DNA from 2 places in the Stenotrophomonas sp. YJH_SMC_33 genome. Region 1 is predicted to be linked to the other one. Evidence: riboswitches for the same ligand, from Rfam matches in the RefSeq annotation. Region 1 holds a riboswitch; the other holds the start of a gene.
What was found. A riboswitch is a leader RNA that binds a small molecule or an ion and turns the genes downstream of it on or off. The one in region 1 is predicted to bind cobalamin.
Positions count from the first base shown of each region.

Region 2: linked by a shared signal. The riboswitch ahead of AC5P9W_RS10525 (epoxyqueuosine reductase QueH) and the one ahead of btuB (TonB-dependent vitamin B12 receptor) in region 1 are both predicted to bind cobalamin.

Region 1 is NZ_JCAFVJ010000006.1:172,745-183,558, forward strand. Features, by position in the region: gene gph (phosphoglycolate phosphatase) at 1-583, shown strand, start outside; gene btuB (TonB-dependent vitamin B12 receptor) at 705-2,549, opposite strand; cobalamin riboswitch at 2,665-2,887, opposite strand; gene AC5P9W_RS11815 (histidine phosphatase family protein) at 3,031-3,609, shown strand; gene AC5P9W_RS11820 (TfoX/Sxy family protein) at 3,700-4,062, opposite strand; gene AC5P9W_RS11825 (GAF domain-containing protein) at 4,059-4,541, opposite strand; gene bioD (dethiobiotin synthase) at 4,610-5,302, shown strand; gene AC5P9W_RS11835 (aminotransferase-like domain-containing protein) at 5,367-6,815, opposite strand; gene msrA (peptide-methionine (S)-S-oxide reductase MsrA) at 7,058-7,795, opposite strand; gene AC5P9W_RS11845 (cytochrome c biogenesis protein DipZ) at 7,810-9,579, opposite strand; gene msrB (peptide-methionine (R)-S-oxide reductase MsrB) at 9,582-10,154, opposite strand; gene AC5P9W_RS11855 (response regulator transcription factor) at 10,299-10,814, shown strand, end outside.
Region 2 is NZ_JCAFVJ010000005.1:155,233-166,046, reverse strand. Features, by position in the region: gene AC5P9W_RS10545 (CoA-acylating methylmalonate-semialdehyde dehydrogenase) at 1-1,018, opposite strand, end outside; gene AC5P9W_RS10540 (helix-turn-helix domain-containing protein) at 1,133-2,500, shown strand; gene AC5P9W_RS10535 (YfbO family protein) at 2,635-3,072, opposite strand; gene AC5P9W_RS10530 (patatin-like phospholipase family protein) at 3,116-4,963, opposite strand; cobalamin riboswitch at 5,118-5,332, shown strand; gene AC5P9W_RS10525 (epoxyqueuosine reductase QueH) at 5,494-6,180, shown strand; gene pncA (bifunctional nicotinamidase/pyrazinamidase) at 6,236-6,862, shown strand; gene purU (formyltetrahydrofolate deformylase) at 6,949-7,800, opposite strand; gene AC5P9W_RS10510 (LysR family transcriptional regulator) at 7,915-8,826, shown strand; gene AC5P9W_RS10505 (NADH:flavin oxidoreductase/NADH oxidase) at 8,830-9,930, opposite strand; gene AC5P9W_RS10500 (NAD-dependent protein deacetylase) at 10,052-10,814, opposite strand, start outside.

The DNA of each region.
Region 1 (10,814 bases):
CACGCTGGAGGACATCGGCATGGCACGCGTGCCGGAAGCCACCGTGCTCGGCTGGATCGGCGACGGTGTGCGCCGCCTGGTCGAACAGGCCGTGCATGCGGCAGGCCGCGAGGTCGACCTGGTCGAAGTGATGCCGGTGTTCATGGTGCACTACCGTGAATGCCTGCTGCGCAGCCCGCGCCTGTTCGATGGCGTGGCCGACGCACTGGCGCAGCTGCGCGCGCGCGACGTGCCACTGGCGATCTGCACCAACAAGCCCGAAGCACTGGTGCCGCCGCTGCTGCAGCACCTGGGCATTGGTGATGCGTTCGCGCTGATACTGGGCGGTGATTCGCTGCCGCAGCGCAAGCCCAGTGGCGAACCGCTGCGGCACATCGCCGCGCATTTCGCGCTGCCGGTGGAGGCGTGCCTGATGGTGGGAGATTCGTTGACCGACTACCGCGCCGCCGAAGATGCGGGCATGCCGATCGCGCTGGTGCGCTACGGCTATCCGCGCGGCCTGGACCTGGGCAGCGCGCACGCGGTGGCAGTGATCGACGACCTGCGTGAGTTGCCGGGGTTGGCCGCGGGCGTTCGGGCGTAGAGCCGAGCCCACGCTCGGCTGCTTTTCATTGCGTGAGCCGAGCATGGGCTCGGCTCTACAGTAGATCGACGCCATGCGTCGATGGCATCAGGAGGCGCCGGGCGATGCCCGGCGCGCGCCTTCATTTCGGCTGGTAACGCACGCTCAGCTGGTACTCGCGGCCGGGCTGGTTGAACCACGCCACGGTCTCGTAGCGGCGATCGAACACATTGGCGGCACGCGCCAGCAGCGTCCACGACGGCGTCAGCGCGTACTCGGCGCGCAGGTCCAGCGTACCGTAACCCGCCACCTTCACCGTGTTGGCCGCATTGTCATAACGCTTGCCTGAACCCTGAACCGTCAGACCGGCGCGGAAGTCGCCGAAGCGGCGGTCGATGTCCAGGCGTGCGGTCTGCTGCGCGCGGCGCGGCAGCCAGTTGTCGAACTGGGTGCTGCCATGGGTACGGTTGCGCGGGTCGGTGTAGCTGAGCTGTGCGTTGATGTCGAAGCCGGCCAGCAGCACGCCACCGGTCAGTTCGGCGCCGCGGATGCGGGCCTTCTCCACTTGCTGCATCCTGAAGGTCGCCGCATCGTAGGTAATCAGATCATCGATGCGGGTTTCATATACGTCCAGGCCCCAGTGCCAGCCCTGTCCCTGCTGCGAAACGCTCAGGTTGGCGCTCTTGGACTTCTCCGGGTTCAACGTCGGCACGCCGCTCCACGGGTCGTACAGATCGCTGAAGGTCGGCGCCTTGAACGCGGTGCCATAGCTGGCGTTGAGGCGCAGGCCGTGGCCCATTTCCATCGCCCAGCCGGCGCTGCCGGTGGCGTGGTTGCCGAACTGCTGGTTGTCGTCGTTGCGTGCGCTGACCTGCAGCTGGTGGCGGCCGAAGCGGCCCTGGTACTGCACGAACACGCCGGTGTTGCGACGGCTGTCGACGAGGTACCCGGCGCTGCTGCCATCCAGGTTGTCTTCGCTCCAGTCCACGCCGGTGCTCAGCAGCTGGCCTTCGGCCATGCCGAAGTCGCCCTGCAGCGAGGCGCTGTCACGATGGGTCTGGGCGCTGCCACGGGCATCGAAGTCGCCGAAGTTGTCCGACTCGTTGTCACTGCGGCCGACATTGGCGGTGAACGCCAGGCGTTCGGACGGGGTGTAGCGCAGCTTGCCGGACAGCACCTGCTGGCGGGTTTCCGAATAGTTGTAGTAGCCGTCGTAATGGTTCTTTCCGTCGGCACGCAATGCACTGCCTTCCACGTTCCATTGGTCGTTGAAGGTGTAGCCACCGCGCAGGCTCTTGGACAGGTTGCGGTAGCCGTCGCGGTCATGCTCGTCGGCAAAGCAGCCCGCGGTGAACACCGAGGAGGAGCCGCGGCAGGCATCGATGCCATCGGAATGCTGGTAGGCGATGTCAGCGCCGAACCAGCCGCGTTCGGTGCCGCCGCCAATGCCGCCACTGGCCTCGCGCAGTCCATTGCTGCCGCCACCGAGCTGGAAATGCGGGGCGAAGTCACCCTGGCTGCGGCGGGTGAAGATCTGGATCACGCCACCGATGGCGTCCGCGCCATACAGGCTGGACTGCGGGCCACGCACGATCTCCACGCGCTCGATCTGTGCCAGCGGCAGGTCCTGGTACATCGCCAGGCCGAGGTCGGCGATGTTGATGCGCACGCCATCGACCAGCACCACGGTGTGGCCGGAGTTGGTGCCACGCAGGAACAGCGAGCTCTGCTTGCCCAAGCCGCCGGCATTGGTCAGGTTGATGCCGGCGCGGCCGCGCAGCAGTTCCTGCAGCGAGGTGGCCTGGCTGGATTCGATCTGCGCGCGGTCGATCACCTGGGCCGGCGCGATGCTGTCCTGCAGGGCGATCGGGGTGCGGGTCGCAGTGACCAGGATCTGGTCGAGCGCGGTGGTGTCATTGGCGGCCTGGGCCAGCGCGGGCAGGGCGGCCAGCACGGCCAGGGACAACATTCGGGACTGCAGCTTCATGGGGGACTCCAGGTGCCACGCACGCCCGCGTGGCGAAGGGGAGGAGCCGCGAAGGCAGGCACGCGCCGATGCCGCAGCGCACGCCACGGTCATCCAGCGCCATGCCCACCGCATCGCGACCTGAGGCTTCCGGGCCGGTCTCCGGGCTTGCCGCCGGGCGGCGCGAGGCCGCCGTCCAGGCGCCTTCCCATGCCTGAGGCACAGTGGCAGTGTTGCCCGGAACTGACGTGCTTACCGTTGCGGGGGCAGCGCCGGCCTGGCGTGGAATCACGCGTCACCGGCTTCCCGTTTCAACCTGCCGGCCGTGGCCGCAGGTCACCTGGAAGTGCGCGCAGTCTACGGCATCGCAGGCAGTCCCGTTGCGTCGCGCCTGCTCGACTGCCTTTGCTGTGCCCTTAGAATGGTCCCTCGATCCCGTGGTGCCGTTGCCGATGTCCGCCCGTTTTCCGCTGTCCCCGCGTTGCCTGTACGGAACGCACGCATGATCCTCGACCTGGTCCGCCATGCCGGCAACGGTCGCGATGAGTTCCTCGATGGCCGCAGCGACCCACCGCAGCTGGCCCGCCTGCCGCAGGAACTGGTCGACGCCTACGCCGCGCAGCCCTGGGAGCGGGTGATCAGTTCGCCGCGGCTGCGCGCGCTGCACACGGCAATGGCGCTGGCCACGCCGCGCGGGCTGGACGTGGAAGCGGACGAGGAATGGGAGGAACTGGATTTCGGCGATTGGGACGGGCAGTCGCTGTTCGACCTGCCGGAGGATGCACTGGCTGCCTTCCATGCTGACCCGCATGCGTTCCCGCCGCCGAACGGCGAAAGCTGGGGCCACTTCGAGCGGCGCATCGCGCGCGCGCTGGATCGCCTGCTCGATGATGACGATCCGGTGCCGACGCTGGTGGTCAGCCATGGCGGCCCGCTGCGCATGGTGCTGTCGAAGGTCTGCGGCCTGCCGATGTCGCTGTGCTGGGCGCTGCGCATCGACCATGGCACGCGCCTGCGTGTGTGGCTGGAGCGCGGTGAGGCCGGGCTGGTGGGCGAATTGCTGGAGCTGCAGCAGCCCTGACCCATCGGTAGTGCCGGCCGCTGGCCGGCAGCCTCGGAAACGCTGCGAAGATCATGCAGTTGCCGGCCAGCGGCCGGCACTACCATGCCGTCAATCCTCGTCCGCATCCTCGGCAACGCTGTCTTCCGCGTCATCGTCGGCATCGAAGCGCTGCTCATGCACCGGGCCCGACGCCGGGCCGGCCGCCTTCAGCGGATGCGCGGCGATGCGCGCTTCATAGTCCTGTACCAGCGCATCGCGCTGCGGCTCGCTCAGTTCCTGCCAGTGGCAGTCCAGCAACGCACCTTCCAGCGAGTACAGCAGGTTCAGGCTGGGCTTGAAGCCGGCACGCTTGACCTTGACGAAGGCACCGACCGCTCCGATCGCGACCAGGTCGTCGCGGCTGCGCAGGCCGACCTGGCGCAGCCAGGCCGCGCTCTTGGGGCCGATGTTGCGCAGCTTGGGTGCGTTCATCCCAGCGCCTCGACGAACACGCGGGCGATGGCTTCCAGGCCGGCCTGGTCGTCGGCATCGAAGCGGCCCACCTTCGGGCTGTCGATGTCGAACACGCCGATCAGTTCATCGCCGCGCAGCAGCGGCACCACCAGCTCCGAACGCGAGGCCGAATCACAGGCGATGTGGCCGGGGAAGGCGTCGACATCCTCCACGCGCTGGGTGACCCGCTGGCTGGCGGCGGCACCGCACACGCCCTTGTCCAGCGGGATGCGCACGCAGGCCGGCAGGCCCTGGAACGGGCCGACCACCAGTTCCTTGCCATCGTACAGGTAGAAACCCACCCAGTTCAGGTCGGGCAGGGCGTGGTAGACCAGTGCGGAGAGGTTGGCCGCGTTGGCGATGCGGTCGGACTCGGCGTAGACCAGGCCACGGGCCTGTTCCAGCAGCTGGGCGTATTGTTCCGGCTTGCTGCCGGTGAGCGAGGCATTGGCGAACATGCCCGCAGTCTAGCAAGCGCGACGGGCCGGCGATAATGCACGCTCTGTTGCCCTGTTGGAGCCAATCGATGCCGTTGCCTGCCACGCTGCCGCCCGCCCTGTTCGTTACCGGCACCGACACCGAAATCGGCAAGACCGCGGCCAGCACTGCGCTGCTGCATGCGCTGCGCCGGCGCGGCCTGCGTGCAGTCGGCATGAAGCCGGTGGCCAGTGGCAGCGAAGACCTGGGGCAGGGCCTGCGCAACGAGGACGCGCTGGCACTGCAGGCGGCCAGCTGGCCGGTGCCGGACTATGCCGACCTGAACCCGTATGCGCTGCGGCAGCCGCTGGCACCGGAGCTGGCGGCGGCCGAGGACGGCGTGCAGGTGGAACTGGCGCCGATCGTGGCCGCGTTCGCGCGACTGCGCGCGCAGGCCGATATCGTGGTGGTGGAGGGGGTTGGCGGTTGGCTGGCACCGGTTTCGGCCACGCTGGACCAGCTCGACCTGGTGCGTGCGCTGCAGCTGCCGGTGCTGCTGGTGGTGGGCATGCGGCTTGGCTGCGTCAACCATGCGCGGTTGACTGCGCAATCACTGCAGGCCAGCGGCGTGGACCGCCTGGGTTGGATCGGCAACCACATTGATCCTGCGATGCAGCGCCAGGACGAGAACATCGCCACGCTGCAGCAGCGCCTGCCGATGCCGTGCTGGGGACGGCTGCCGCATCTGCCGGGGGCGGATGGTGAAGCGTTGAGCGCGCATCTGTTCGACGACCTGGGGTAGTGCCGGCCGCTGGCCGGCAACCTCGATGAATCACGTCCATGCAGTTGCCGGCCAGCGGCCGGCACTACCGTGCTGCAGCCGCCAGCTCCCGTGCGATCGCACCCAGCCGCTCCACCGCACCGATGAAGCGCGCATCCAGGCTCTGGCAGCACGACAGCCGCAGGCAGTGGCGGTAGCGTGCGCCGCGCGAGTACACCTGGCCCGGCATGAACACGATGTCCTCCAGCAGCGCTCGCTCGAACAGCTCGCGCGTGTCCACGCCCGGCAGTTCCAGCCACAGCAGGAAGCCGCCCTGCGGTTCGGTGGCGCGGGTGCCGGCCGGGAAGTGTTCGGCCACCAGCTGGCGCAGCCGCCCGACCTGTTCGCGGTACAGGCGGCGCATGCGGTGCAGATGGTGCTCGTAGCTGCCTGCTTCCAGATACGCGGCCACCGCATCGCCGAGCAGCTGCGGCTCGCCGCCGGTGGACTGGAACTTCAGCAGTGCGATGCGCTCTGCGAAGCGGCCGCCATCCAGCCAGCCGATGCGGTAATCCGGCGCCAGTGTCTTTGAGAAGCCACCGACCACCATCACCCAGCCATCGCGATCGAAGGCTTTCAGCAAGGGTGCCGGCGGTTCGCAGAACTGCAGCTCGGCGTACACCGCATCCTCGATCAGCGGCAGCTGCCGTGCGTTGACCAGTTCGGCCAGGTGTTGTTTGGCGGCGGTCGGCATGGTGCAGCCGAGCGGGTTGTGCACGGTCGGCATCACCACCAGTGCGGCCAGCGGCCTGTGCTCCAGCAGCGCATCCAGTGCATCCACGTCCAGTCCGTGCTGCGGGTGGGTGGGCAACTCGATGGCCTGCAGGCCGAGGTTGGCCAGCAACGGATACAGGTTGAAGTAGGACGGCGCCTCGATGCCCACCGCGTCACCGGGCTGGGTGACCGCGCGCAACGCCAGCTGCAGGGCTTCCATCGCACCATGGGTCAGCAGGAGTCGCTCGGCGTGGGTGTGCAGTCCCATGCGCGGACTGCGGCGCACGATCTGTGCCAGCAGCCGGGGGGAGCCGTTGGGTCTCGCATAGGTCTCCACCGTCTGCTGGCCGTGGCGCAGCACCTGCGCGGTATGCCGGGCCAGCTGCGCGCCGGGATAGAACTGGCGACCACGTGGGCCGGCGAAGGCCAGATCGACCACACCCGGGCGGCGCTGTGCTTCCAGTACCCGGGCCATCAGGACCTGCTGCAGCGGCGCGGTGGGCGCGGATGGGGTGTCGCGCAGCGAACGCTCCGGCACCGACAGCCGCGGCGCAACTTCGAAGCCCGCCTTCGGCCGCGGAATCACCAGTCCGGCATCTTCCAGCTGGCGATAGGCGGCAATCACCGTGTTCAGGCTGAGCCTGCGCTGCAGGGCCATCTGCCGCAGCGAAGGCAGGCGGCTGCCGACCGGAAGGCGGCCACCATGAATGGCTTCGGCCAACTCATCCGACAGCCGTTGATAGCGGGGGGGAATCATCGAGGCCTGGTCATCTGTATCCATCGAATATCCCGCGATCTGGTGCTGTACCCATGATGATGGCGAGCCTAGCATGTCGTTGTCGGCCGGGCCTGATCGGGGCACGGCCGATACTTCCCAAACGCACGGCTGGATGGCCGTGCGTCTTTTTTTGTGTGTAGAGCCGAGCCCATGCTCGGCTGCACTTCCGCCAACAGCAGCCGAGCGTGGGCTCGGCTCTACAGAGAGCACCGCCGAGCGTCGGTCAGGCCAAGGGGGAATGCCGGCTACCGCATCGGCACCAGCGCCGCCTCGCGCCGGTACAGCGCCGGGAACTGCTTGCCCAGCGCCGCAAGCTTCGGTGCGTCGTAGTAGCGGATGTAGGCGGCCTGCGGGTAGTTCGCCATGTAGTTCTGGTGGTAGCTTTCGGCCGGGTAGAAGCGCTGGCCGCTGACCAGCTGGGTGACGATCGGTGCGCGGTAGCTGCCGGCCTGGCCGAGCTGGGCGATGTAGGCGCGGCTGGCTGCCTGCTGGCGGGCGTCATCGGTGAAGATTGCCGATCGATACTGGCTGCCGTGGTCCGGCCCCTGGCGGTTGAACTGGGTCGGGTCGTGTGCCACCGAGAAGAACACCTGCATCAACTGCCCGTAGCTGACCTGGCGCGGGTCGTAGTCGATCCTCACTGCTTCGGCGTGGCCGGTCTGGCCGCTGCTGACCCGCTCGTAACGCGCGTCGGCGGCGCTGCCGCCGATGTAGCCGGACACCGCATTGCTCACGCCCTTGACGTGCTGGAACACGCCCTGCACGCCCCAGAAGCAACCGCCGGCGAACACCACGCTGGCGTGGGTCGCGTCATCGCGGAACGCCGCATCGCCCGTGGGTGCCGGTAGTGCCTGGGTCTGCGCGCTGGCTTCGACCGGCGCCGCAGCCGCGCCGTGGTCGACCAGCAGCACACCGGCGATCAATGCGGTGGCCACCAGTCCGGCGACACCGGCGGCGATGCCCTGTTCAAAGGAGAGTTTCATCATGTCCTCCGGTTTCAACCAAAAGTGAAGGCATAGGCCTGCACGCCCGCATCGAGGAATTCGATCTCGAAGCGGTGCGGACCGACCGTGCCGCGCTGGCGCACCAGCTGGTACAGGCGGTGCTCGTCGACCACGCCACTGCCATCGGCATCGACATCGCTGCCGGCATCGGCGGAGGGCAGCGGCTTGCCGTCCAGCCAGACGCGAAAGCGCACCGGCGTGCCGTCGCGGGTCGGTGCCAGCACCAGGTGCAGGTCGCGCGCATGGAACTGGAAGGCAATGCGGCCACCGGCCCGCTGCAGCTCTGCGGCCTCGTCGGTAATGGTCCAGTGGCCGGACAGTCCCCACTGGTTCAACGCCAGGGTGGTCGGCAGCGTGTAGTCGAACGCGCTGTCGCTGCGCTGTCCGCCGGGTGAGGCGAACTGCTCGGCACGGGCGTGGCCGAGGTAGGTTTCCGGCGAGCGCAGGTTGCCCATGTCGGCCTGCACGGCCACGCCCTTCAGGTCGGCGGCAGCGGGATCGGCCGGTGGCGGCAGGTTCGTCTGCCCGGCTTCGGCCAGCAGGCGACGGATCACCTGTTCCGAGCGCGCGTAGTTGCCTTCGCCGAACTGGTGGCCGCGGATGTTGCCCTGCGCATCGACGAAGTACTGCGCCGGCCAGTAGCGGTTGTTGAACGCGCGCCAGATCGTGTACTGGTTGTCGAGCGCCACCGGGTACTCGACCTTCAGCTGCTGCACCGCCTTCATCACGTTGCGTGGGTCACGCTCGAAGGCGAACTCCGGCGTGTGCACGCCGACCACCACCAGGCCGTGGTCACGGTAGCGGCGTTCCCATTCGTGCACGAACGGCATCGCGCGCAGGCAGTTGATGCAGGAGTACGTCCAGAAATCGACCAGTACCACCTTGCCGCGCAGCTGCTGGGCCGTCAGCGGTGGGCTGTTGAGCCAGCCGGTGGCGCCGTCCAGCGCGGGCAGGGTGCCTTCCACCGGTAGCGGTGCATCGGCTGCGGCGTTGGCACCGGCCATCATCATCATCGGCGGTGCCGCCGGCTGCGCACCGGGTACCGCATCCAGCAGGCCCTGCTCGATGCGTGCGGTGCTGACCGTCGAAAGACGGGTGAGCAGGCCGGTATCCCAGCCCAGACCAATCGCCACCACCGCCAGCAGCGCGGCTACGCCCAGCACCTTGCGCAGTACGTCGCCCAGCCCAAGCCGCGCCTGCAGCGCGCGGAACACGCGGCCACCTACCCATACCGCCAGCGCCAGCGCGCTGATCGCACCCAGCGCATACGCCAGCAGCAGCGCACTGGTACCGGCACTGGCGCCATGCAGGGCGGCACCGGTCAGCACCAGGCCGAGGATCGGCCCCGCGCAGGGCGCCCACAGCAGGCCGGTGGCGACGCCGATCAGCAGCGAGGTCCACGCGCCGCCGTGCCCCGCGGCATCCGCCGCATCGGCACGCGCGCTCAGCCGTGCGCCGACGCGCTGGAATGGCGCCAGCAGATGGTCGGCCAGTCGCGGCCACAACAGTGCCAGCGCGAACAGCGCCATCAGCAGCAGGGCGACCCAGCGTCCGACCTGGTTGGCCTGCGCCACCCATTGGCTGCCCACCGCAGCCAGGCTGGCGACCACGGTGAAGGTGAGCGCCATGCCCAGCAGCAACGGCAGCGTGCTGCGCAGGAAGGGGCGGTCGGCACGCGCGAACACGAACGGCAGCACCGGCAGGATGCACGGGCTGAGCAGGGTCAGCGCGCCGCCGAGGTAGGCAAGCAGCAACAGCAGCATCGTCAGGCTCCGGAAGCAGGGGAAGAACCGACCGGCACCCGCCAGCCGTCGGCGGTACCGTCCGTGGCGCCGGGAACGAACACCATCGCCGCACCGTTCATGCAGTAGCGCAGCCCCGTCGGGCGCGGGCCGTCGTTGAACACGTGGCCAAGGTGGCCACCACAGCGGCGGCAGTGCACCTCTACCCGCAGCATCCCGAAGGTCACGTCGCGGTCTTCGCCGATGGCGTTGTGCAGCGGTGCCCAGAAGCTGGGCCAGCCGGTGCCGCTCTCGAACTTGGTGGAGGAGGAGAACAGCGGCAGTGCACAGCCGGCGCAGGCGAAGGTGCCTTGCCGGTGTTCCTTGTTGAGCGGGCTGCTCCAGGGGCGTTCGGTGGCCTGCTGGCGCAGCACCGCGTACTGCGCCGGGGTCAACCGCTGGCGCCATTGCGCATCGCTGTGCATGACCTCGAACTGTCGCGGCGGGCGCGCTTCAGCGGCCGCCGGGGCGGCGCGGCTGCAGGCCCCCAGACCGAGCAGGCCGGCAGCGGTGGCAACACCACCCAGGCCCAGCAGATGGCGGCGGGACAAGGACATGGCGGACTCCGGGAAGGGGCGACGGGGCCATGCTGCGCCCGCCCGGGTCAACGAATCCTCACGCAGGATTCAATTTTTCGTGAGGTATCGGCGGCCGCCCCGCGCCACAATGCTGCCAGCCTCCCCACTGGCCCCGAGCTGCCGATGTCGACCAAACGCGTGCTGATCGTTGAAGACGATGCCCACATCGCCGACCTGCTGCGCATGCACTTGGGCGATGAGGGCTACGACGTGGCCCATGCCGCCAGCGGCGATGCCGGCCTGCGCCTGCTGGAGCATGAAGGTCCGTGGGATGCATTGGTGCTGGACGTGATGCTGCCCGGCGTGGATGGCCTGCAGGTCTGCCAGCGTGCACGCGCGATGGCGCGCTATGTGCCGATCATCATCATCAGCGCGCGCGGCAGCGAAACCCAGCGCATCGTCGGCCTGGAACTGGGCGCGGACGATTATCTGGCAAAGCCCTTCTCGATGCCGGAACTGGTAGCGCGGGTGCGCGCATTGCTGCGCCGCGCCGAGGCGATGGCGCAGAGCGCACGCATCGATGCCGGCGCGATCGAACTGGGCGGCCTGCAGCTGGATCCGGTCGCGCGCACCGCCTCGGTGGATGGCAACGCGCTGGAGCTGACCCCGCGCGAGTTCGACCTGCTGCTGTTCTTCGCC
Region 2 (10,814 bases), on a different contig from region 1:
CGATCAGGCCTTCCACGCGCTCGCGGGCGCTGCAGGAGATGACCGGGCCGACGTCGGTGCCGGCCACGGTGCCGGCACTGACCTTCAGGGTCTTGGCCTTTTCAACCAGATCCTGCACCCAGTTGCGCGCTTCACCGACCAGCACCAGGGTGGAGGCGGCCATGCAGCGCTGGCCGGCCGCACCGAAGGCGGCGCCGACCATCGCGTTGAGGGTCTGTTCCTTGTTGGCGTCCGGCAGCACCACGGCGTGGTTCTTGGCGCCCATCATGCACTGCACGCGCTTGCCGGCCAGCGAGGCACGGTTGTACACGTGGGTGCCGACGCGCGTGGAACCGACGAACGACACGGCCTTGATGTCCGGGTGGTCGCAGATCGCGTTGACCACTTCTTCGCCGCCGTGGACGACGTTCAGCACGCCCTTCGGAATGCCGGCTTCCAGGGCAAGCTCGACCAGGCGCATGGTGACCATCGGGTCCTGCTCGGACGGCTTGAGGATGAAGGTGTTGCCGGTGGCGATCGCCATCGGGAACATCCACAGCGGAATCATCGCCGGGAAGTTGAACGGGGTGATGCCAGCGCACACGCCCAGCGGCTGCATGATCGTGTAGGTATCCACGCCATTGGCCACGTTGTTGGCCAACTCACCCAGCTGCAGGTTGCCGATGGCGGCCGCATGCTCGACCACTTCCAGGCCGCGGAACACATCGCCTTCGGCGTCGGGCAGGGTCTTGCCCTGTTCGGCGGTGAGGATGTGGGCCAGCTCGCTCATGTTCTCGCGGATCAGCTGCTGGTACTTCAGGAAGATGCGCGCGCGGGTGCCGATCGGGGTCTTGCGCCAGGTCTTGAAGGCTTCCTTGGCGGCGGCGACGGCGGCGTCCACTTCTGCGGTGGTGGCGAAAGGCACCTTGGCCAGCACGTCCTGGGTGGCCGGATTGATCACGTCCTGCCAGTGGGAGGTGGCCGATTCGATGAACTGGCCATCGATCAGCATGCGGATACGGGGCGCTTCAACAGTCATGACGACAATCCCACGGGCTCGAAAGATGCTTGGCATTATTCACAGCAGCCACCTCGATTTCCGGCCTGAATCCGCTTAATCTGGCCAACACGCCAGACGATTCATGTTAATTCTGTGAATTATTCATCCAGCCAGCGGCAGCTTGGCCTTCGCTTGCTGCGGCTGCGCGAGCAGCGCGGCTACAGCCAGGTGGATCTGGCCCGCGCCTTGGGCCTGTCGGCCAGTTACCTGAACCAGATCGAGCGCAACAAGCGCCCACTCACCCCGGCCGTTCAGAAGAAGCTGGGCGAAGTATTGGGCGACGTTTCCTCACTATTCGACGAAGATGAGCCTGCCGCGCTGCAGGAAGCGCTGGGCGAAACCCTGCGCGACCTGGGCCTGGCGGAGGTCAGCGCGACCGAGCTGCGCGCCTTGGCCGGCAACCTGCCGCAGGTCAGCCGCGCCCTGCTGGATCTGCACCGCCGCCACCTGGCGCTGCGTGAGCATGCCGCCGCCCTGGAGTTCCAGCTGGGCGAACCCGGCGCCGGCAGCATCCTGCCCGCAGGCGACCAGGTGCGTGAGTTCTTCAACCGCATGCACAACCACATTCCCGAACTGGACGAGCTGGCCGAGCGTCTGTTCGCCGAGTGGGGGCTGTCGCCCGGGCACGTGGCACCACGCCTGCGCCAGCTGCTGGCCGACCGCCACGGCGTGCTGGTGGAAGTGGCCGCGCTGCAGGCCGGGCGCGAGAAGCGCCAGTACGATGCCGAAGCACGGCGGCTGTGGTTGCCGGACTACCTGGAGCCAGGCCAGCAGGCATTCCAGATGGCCGCCGAGCTGGCCCTGCACGGCTACCTGCCGCAGATCGATGCGGTGGTGGCACGTGCCGGCTTCACCGATGAGGCACGCATCGCTCAGGCCCGCATCGGTCTGTCGAACTATTTCGCTGGCGCCCTGGTGATGCCGTACATGCGCTTCCTGCGTGCGGCCGAGGCCAGCAGCTACGACATCGAACTGCTGGCACACCAGTTCGGCGTCGGCTTCGAAGCGGTCTGCCATCGGCTGAGCACGCTGGCACGGCGCAGCGCGCCCGGGCTGCCGTTCTTCTTCATCCGCGTGGACCGCGCGGGCAATGTGTCCAAGCGCCATTCGGCCACCGACTTCCACTTCTCGCAGGTGGGTGGTTCGTGCCCGCTGTGGATCGTCTACGAGGCGTTCAACCAGCCCGGGCGCATCCTTACCCAGACCGCGCGCATGCCCGATGGGCGACGGCATTTCTGGCTGGCACGGCAGGTCAGCAGTGGTCCGGTCGGTCATGGCCAGCCGCGCAAGACCTTCGCGGTGGCGCTGGGCTGCGATCTGCAGCATGCCGAACGGCTGGTGTATTCGCTGGGGCTGGATGTGCAGAGCCCGGGCAATTCGGTGTCGATCGGCCCGGGGTGCCGGGTGTGCCCGCGCGAGGACTGCATGCAGCGCGCGTTCGCGCAGTTGCCGGGGCGGTAGGGTTGGTTCGGCAGGGCTGCGCCCTGCACCCCTGTAGAGTCGAGCCATGCTCGACTGAAGCAACGGGTAGGTGCCCACCTTGGTGGGCACGCTCTGGCCGTGCGCGAAATGCATCCACGCGTGGCGTGGATCTACTAATCCCAATACACGGTCAGCACGCGGTGGCCTTGCGAGGGTACGGGGGCGTCGATGTGCTGGCCGTAGGGCCAGCCTTCACCCACACCGTCGCATTCCAGACCCTGCAGCCAGCCTTCCACGGTCTCGACGTCGGCGCGGGTGAGCACGTGCACGTTCTCTGCGGCAGGCCATTCGCTGTCGTCTTCCAATGCGCTGCTCCAGTCCTGGTGCAGGCCTACATACACGCCTTCCACCTCGGGCTTTTCGGCAATCGCGGCCAGGCGCGCGTACAGCTCGGCAATCGGCGGACGGCCGAAACCCCATTGGTTGGGCGCGATGCATTCTTCGAAATCATTGCCTTCGAAGTACGCGGCCAGTGGCACCACCGGCAGGTGCTCCGGGTCGCGGGCATCAAGGCGTTCAAGCAGATCCAACAGTTCCTGGCGGGCAGACATCCACAGCTCCTTGCAGCATGAAGCACGATTGTATCGATCGCGCTCAGTAGATCGGCGTCACCTTCATCTGCGGCAGCGGACGCGGTGCGCCGTCGGTCAGGTCAGGGCCCAGGTCCTCCCAGGTTCGGCCCTGCTCGACCATCTGCGCCCACAGCTGCTGCGAGCCGCGACGCTTGTCTTCCGAGCCCAGCTTGTACGACGGCGGTGTCGGTTCGCCGCGAGCGACCATCGAGTACGCCGCGCGATAGGCCAGTACCTGCTGCGCCGGGTCGTCGGTACGGGCCACTTCCAGCGTGTACCGTTGGTAGGCCGAGGCCAGGTTGCGCCAGCGGATCCAGTAGTGGTTCTCGAACGAGAACGAACAGAACCGCGCACCGGCCAGGCTGCCCTTGTCGGCGATGCGGGTCAGCACCTCCTGCGGCATGTCCAGGTTCATGCCACCTTCGTCGCCCTGCAGGCTCACATGCACGATGCGGTCGCGATAACCCGGCGCGCGCGCCTGCAGCAGGTCGCGCCAGTTCTGCATGGTCGCCACCACCGCGAACAGGAAACGCCCCAGCTCGGCTGCGGCCAGCGGCGTGGCAATGGACTGGTAATGCCGTTGCCAGCCGTGGCGGTTCTCGGTGGGCAGGAACACGGCATGCTCCAGTGCCTGCCGGCTACCGCTGCCCTGGCTCACGTCTTCGGCGTGCTGCGGGTAGACCAGGTTGATGGCGAAGGTCGGCCAGCGCGGCAATGCGGCGTCAAACAGATGGATCGGGAAGTTGCTGCTGATGCCACCATCGGAGAACCAGCAGATGCGGAAGGCGGTGATCACCGGACCGCAAGCCTGCCCGGCGCTGGTCAGCCCTTCCATGCTGTCGGCCACGTTGTGCTCGGGGTCGGCCGCCGGCGCGGTGGGTTCGCAGCGGCGCTCGCGGCGCGAGGGTTCGTGCAGTGGCACCGCGCTGATCAGCAACGGGAAGCTCAGGCTCATGCGTGTGGCCACCAGCACCGGCAGCTTCGGGCCCTGCGGCAGGTGGTAGTACTGCCGCCCCTCCACGTCCAGCGGCGGGCCAGCCTGATCCACCAGCCACTGCACCACGCTGGCCGGGAACAACTGCTCGAACTCTTCGCGCAGGAACCAGAACTGCGCGCCGCCCAGTGGCAGCGTACGCGGCTCGTTGTGCGAGACGCAGGTGGTGATCATCTGCAGGCTGATCGCGTGCGGGCTGTCCGGCTCGCCGGCATAGCGCGGTGCGTCGTGCAGGTCGGCGAAGGTCAGCGGTGCATCAAGTGGCTTGCCTGACAACTGCTGCAGGCACTCATGCAGCCACTCGGTCAACGCCGGTTTGCGTGCATCGCGGCCGAGGCCACTGCACAGGCCCAGCAGGTTGCGCCGTGCCACGCGGGCCACGCGCAGCACGGCACCGGCCACACCGGCACCGTAGGCGCACAGCAGCGACGGCAGCAGCGTGGCGGCCACACCGCTCCAGCCGCCGCCCCACCCGCCCAGGCCCAGCAGCAGCGCCAGCGACACCAGCACTTCCAGCGGCGCGATCTCGAATACCGCCACCGCCAGGCACAGCAGCTTGTGTGGCAGGCCCGCATTGCCGGTCAGCACCACCAGCAGCCGATAGGCCGCACGCGCGCCCCGCGCCGGTTGGAACAGGCTGTAGATGAACCCGCGCCGCGACAGCTGCGCCGACACCGCCGACAGCCCCCCATAACCGGCATCACTGGGCAGGTGCTCGCCGGCCTGCTGGCGACGATCGCCGCATGCCGCCGCAGCCGCCACCGCCGCAGCAATGGCGCCGGCCGAGGTACCGCCGATGCTCTTGAAGCGATACTCGCGCGCCAGCGCCAGTACCGCATTGGGGTACACGATGCCGCTGGTGATGCCGCCTTTCATGACCAGATCGCAGTACTTCGCCGCCACGAGCCACCTCCCGTCTGTCGATGCCCAGTATGGCAAGCGGCGCTCTCACGGCCTGAGAAACGGACCAGAGCCCCGAGCTTTCATTGATCCTTGACCATTGCCCTCGACGCGTCCACCGTGGGCACGCCGAAGGTATCCCCGCCGCAGCGTTGATGGCGACAGGGATTTGAACGGGAATCCGGTGAAGGCGCCTGGCGCGCCCATTCCGGAGCTGCCCCGCAGCGGTGAATGGAAACGAATCCTGCCAACAGCACTGGGCTCGCGCCTGGGAAGCGGCAGGTAGTAGGTGGGCTGCGGCCCGTGTCCATCAGCCCGAATACCGGCCCCGGCCGGGGGACACGACCGTCCCCTGACTCGACCTGGACTCTCCGCGGGGAGGGTGCCGGGGCCGTCGCTGACCTGCGCGTGCGGGCAGTGCGGCCGCGTGCGTCCTTTTCACGGTATCCGGCCAGCCCTGTCCACCCACGCACAGATGCATGGGCCACCGCCGTTGCCGGCGGTCCATGCGGTACCTGACGATGACCGAGTTCCAACGCCCCACCCTGACCCTGCCTGCCAACGGCAAGCGCCTGCTGCTGCATTCATGCTGCGCGCCCTGCTCCGGCGAGGTAATGGAGGCGATCACCGCCTCCGGGATCGACTACGCGATCTTCTTCTACAACCCCAACATCCATCCGGTGAAGGAATACGAACTGCGCAAGCAGGAAAACATCCGCTTCGCCGAGCAGCATGGCATTCCCTTCATCGACTGCGACTACGACACCGACAACTGGTTCAGCCGTGCGCGTGGCATGGAGAACGAGCCCGAACGCGGCATCCGCTGCACGATGTGCTTCGACATGCGTTTCGAACGCACTGCGCTGTACGCGCACGAGCACGGCTACGACACCATCAGTTCGTCGCTGGGCATCTCGCGCTGGAAGAACATGGCGCAGATCAACGATTGCGGCATCCGCGCCGCCTCGCGCTACGAAGGCCTGCAGTACTGGGACTACAACTGGCGCAAGGGCGGCGGTGCCAGCCGCATGATCGAGATCAGCAAGCGCGAGCAGTTCTACCAGCAGGAGTACTGCGGCTGCGTGTATTCGCTGCGCGATGCCAACCGCCACCGTCGCGAGAACGGCCGCGAGCGGATCAAAATCGGCCTGCTGTACTACGGGCAGGACGCTGGGACGCCGCAGGGCGATTGACGTGTGAGCGAGGGGCGGCCACGCTGGTCGCCCCTTCTCTTGTAGTGGATCTGCCATGACCGCCCTGCCCGCCGACGTCGCCCTGCTGGTGATCGACCTGCAGCCGGACTTCATGCCGGGCGGCGCGCTGGCCTGCGACCAGGGTGATGCGCTGGTGGCACCGATTGCCGGACTGCTGGCGCAGCGCCGCTACCGCACGGTGGTGGCCACCCAGGACTGGCACCCGGCCGATCACGCCTCGTTCGCCAGCCAGCACCCCGGCCAACGCCCGTTCGAGACCATCCTGCTGCACGCGCAGCCGCAGACCCTGTGGCCCGACCATTGCGTGCAGGGCAGCGATGGCGCCGCTCTGCACCCGGACGTGGACTGGGCCATGGCCGACCTGATCCTGCGCAAGGGCACGCGCCAACAGGTGGATTCGTACAGCGCCTTCCGCGAGAACCACGGTCCCGATGGCGAGCGCCCGGCCACCGGCCTGGCCGGCTGGCTGCATGAGCGCCGTATCCGCGAAGTGCACGTGTGCGGCCTGGCCCGCGATTACTGCGTGCTGTGGAGCGCGCAGGACGCGGTGAAGTCCGGCTTCAAGGTGAAGTTCCTGTGGGAGCTGACCCGGCCGGTGACCGAGGCCAACGATACGATGGTACGCGAGGCGCTGGGCAAGGCGGGGATTACGCTCGCCTGACGCGCGACCGCCGGGCATGGCCCGGCGCTACCGGATCGCGCCCATGGGTAGCGCCGGGCCATGCCCGGCGGACGCGGGATGGGCGATTACCGGAACACCACCGTGCGATGCCCATTGAGCAGGATGCGGTGTTCCACATGGCGGCGCACCGCACGCGCCAGCACCAGCGATTCGGTATCACTGCCCAGCCGCACCAGTTCGCGCGGCGCCATCGCATGGTCAACGCGGGCCACGTCCTGTTCGATGATCGGGCCTTCGTCCAGGTCCTCGGTGACGTAGTGCGCGGTGGCACCGATGATCTTGACCCCGCGCGCGTGCGCCTGGTGGTACGGCTGCGCGCCCTTGAAGCTGGGCAGGAAGCTGTGGTGGATGTTGATCGCACGGCCGGCCAGCGCGCGGCACAGCGTGGGTGACAGGATCTGCATGTAGCGCGCCAGCACCACCAGGTCGATGCGCTCACGCTCGACCAGGTCGATGATCTGCTGCTCCTGCACCGCGCGCGTATCGGCGGTCACCGGCAGGTGGTGGAACGGCACCTGGTAGGAGGCGGCCAATGGCGCGAAGTCGGCGTGGTTGGACGCCACCGCCGCAATGTCGACCTTCAGCTGGCCGCTGTGGGCGCGGAACAGCAGGTCGTTGAGGCAATGCCCCTGTTTGCTGACCAGCACCAGCAGGCGTGCGCGGCGGCGGCCATCGTGCAGCTGCCAGTCCATGCCGAAGTCCTGGGCGAGCGTGGCCATCGCGGCGTGCACGGTCTCCAGCGGCAGGCCGGCATCGCGATCGAAATGCACGCGCAGGAAGAAGCGGCCGCTTTCCTCGTCGCCGAACTGCTGGGCGTCGAGGATGTTGCAGCCGTGGTCGAACAGCAGGCCGGACACGCGATAGACGATGCCGGTACGGTCGGGGCAGGACAGGGTAAGAATGGAATCGGGGCGCATCGCCACAGTGTAGGGCAGCGCCCTGCCCAGCGGCCGGATGATCACGGGTGCAACCGACCTGCTTGGTTCAGTACCAAGCGATACTTTGATCTTCCCGTGGCAAGCTGGTCGGTCATGAACCTGTTGCAACTGATCCGCAGCTTCACCCGCACCGCAGAGACCGGCAGCATTGCCGCCGCGGCCCGCATCCTTGGCATCAGCGCCACCGCGGTCGGCCAGAACATCAACCGGCTGGAGGCCCATCTGGGCGTACGGCTGCTGAACCGCAGCACGCGGCAGCTGGCCCTCAGCGAGGCCGGCGCGCTGTACCTGGCGCAGGTGCGCCACATCGAAGCCGACCTGGCGCGCGCGCAGGCGATGGTCACCGCCGGTGACATCGAACCGGCCGGGCCGCTGCGCATCGCCAGCAGCAGTGCGTTCGGCCGCCATGTGCTGGCGCCGTTGCTGCCTTCGCTGCAGCAGCGCTACCCGCAACTGCAGCTGGAGCTGCGCCTGACCGACCGCGCCGTGCAGCATGGCCCGGAAGCGGTGGATGCCAGCATCCGCATCGGGGCCCAGCTGGAGGACGGGGTGGTGGCGCGGCAGCTGGCGCGTGTTCCGTTCGTGTTCTGCGCCTCGCCGGCCTACCTGAAGGCACGCGGCACCCCGCAACAGCCATCCGAGCTGGGCGGTCATCGCGGGCTGCTGCACCGCTTCCCCACCGATGGCCGGCCATTGCGCTGGGGCCTGCTGAAGGACGGCCAGCGCGTGGACGCCGCGCTGCCACCGAGCATGGTCTGCGATGACATCGATGCGCTGGCGACGCTGGCGGCGGCCGGTGCCGGCATCACCCGGCTGGCCGCCTTCGTGGCCGAGCCGTACCTGCGCGATGGCCGCCTGCAGGCGGTGTTCGGCGCCGACACCGCGTGGCGCCCGGAACCGATGGAGGTCTACTTCTGCGTCAGCGACCGCCGCGATTTCACCGCCAAGATCCGCGCGCTGTTCGATCACCTTCAGGCCGGCATCGCGCCGGCTTGGCGGGTGTGAGCCTCAGCGCGTCTTGAACACGCCACGCGCCTCGCGCGGCTCGCAGCGCAGGTACTGCGGCGCCGGCTCCACGCTGTCGCGCAATGCGGCAGCAGCGTGCCACGGCCAGCGCGGGTCGTAGAGGATGCCGCGTGCCAGCGCTACCGCATCGGCGTGGCGATGGCGCAGGATCGATTCGGCCTGCTCCGGTTCGGTGATCATGCCCACCGCGATCACCGGCATGCGCACCTTGGCCTTGATCGCTGCTGCGAACGGCACCTGGTAGCCCGGGCCGACGGTGATCTTCTGGCGCTCGTCCAGGCCACCGCTGGAAACGTGCAGGAAGTTGCAGCCGCGCGCGTCCAGCACCTGGGCCAGCGCTTCGCTCTGCACCAGATCCCAGCCGCCATCGACCCAGTCGCTGGCGGAGATGCGCACGCCCACGGCGACCTTGTCCGATACCGCCGCACGCACGGCGTCGAATACTTCCACGAGCAGGCGCAGGCGGTTCGGCAATGAGCCACCGTAGCCATCGGTGCGGCGGTTGCTCAGCGGCGACAGGAACTGGTGCAGCAGGTAGCCGTGCGCGGCATGCAGCTCGATCAGCTCGAAGCCCAGGCGCTCGGCGCGCACCGCACTGGCGGCGAAGGCAGCAACGAGCTCGGCGATGCCGGCCTCGTCCAGTTCCTGCGGCGCCGGATCGGCAGCATGGAACGGCAGCGGCGACGGCGCCACGGTGGCCCAGCCACGCGCATCGTCGGCCGGCAGCTGGCTACCGCCGTCCCAAGGGCGGTTCACCGAGGCCTTGCGACCGGCATGGCCGAGCTGGATGCCCAGCGGCATCGGCGACCAGCGGCGGACGCTGGCCAGCACCTGCGCCAGCGCTGCCTCGGTGCCGTCATCCCACAGGCCCAGGTCGGCCCAGCTGATGCGGCCACGCGGCTCGACCGCCGTGGCTTCCAGGATCAGCAGGCCGGCGCCGGACTGCGCCAGGTTGCCCAGGTGCATGGCGTGCCAGTCGCTGGCGCGACCGTCTTCGGCGGAGTACTGGCACATCGGCGCGATGACGATGCGGTTGGACAGGGTGAGGGGGCCGAACGAGATCGGCGAGAACAGCTGGCTCAAGACGGTGATGAGACGACGTAGGGGGGCATATTGCACCGCTGCGCGGCTCCCGGATCAACCATCTGGATGGATCGCTGTTTCGCGGCGGCGGGTGGCCTGTAGAGTCGACTGACAGTCGACTCTACCCAGCCGATGGTTCGATAACCGACGCCAGCGCCTCAGCACAATCGCGTTCATCCTTGAACTGCAGCAGGTCGTCGGCACGGGTGCGGCCACGGTTCAGTGCCGCCACCGGCAGTCCTGCTTTGGCCGCCGCCTGCACGAAGCGGAAGCCGGAATAGACCATCAGCGACGAGCCCACCACCAGCACGGCGTCGGCCTGCTGCAGGTGCTCGTGCACCGCCTCCACCCGCTCGCGCGGCACGTTCTCGCCGAAAAACACCACGTCCGGCTTCAACACCCCGCCGCAGTGCGGGCACCCGGGTACCACGAAGCTGGAGAAATCGGTCTCCAGGTCGGCGTCGCCGTCCGGGGCGATGCCGGCCTCCAGCGTGTCCCAGCCGGGGTTGGCGTCCAGCAGGCGCTGCTGGAACTCCCCGCGATCGCTGCGCCGCTCGCAGCACATGCAGCGCACCAGGTCCAGGCGGCCATGCAGGTCGATCACGTTACGGCTGCCGGCGCGCTGGTGCAGGCCGTCCACGTTCTGGGTCAGCAGCACCTGCAGCTTGCCACGGCTCTCCAGTGCGGCCAGGGCCTGGTGGGTACCGTTGGGCCGGGCCAGGCCGAAGCGCGGCCAGCCCAGCAGGCTGCGCGCCCAGTAGCGCTGGCGGGTAGCGGTCTCGCCCATGAAGGCCTGGTAGGTCACCGGCGGGGTGCGCTTCCACTGGCCGTCGGCATCCCGGTAATCGGGGATGCCCGATGCGGTGCTGCAACCGGCGCCGGTC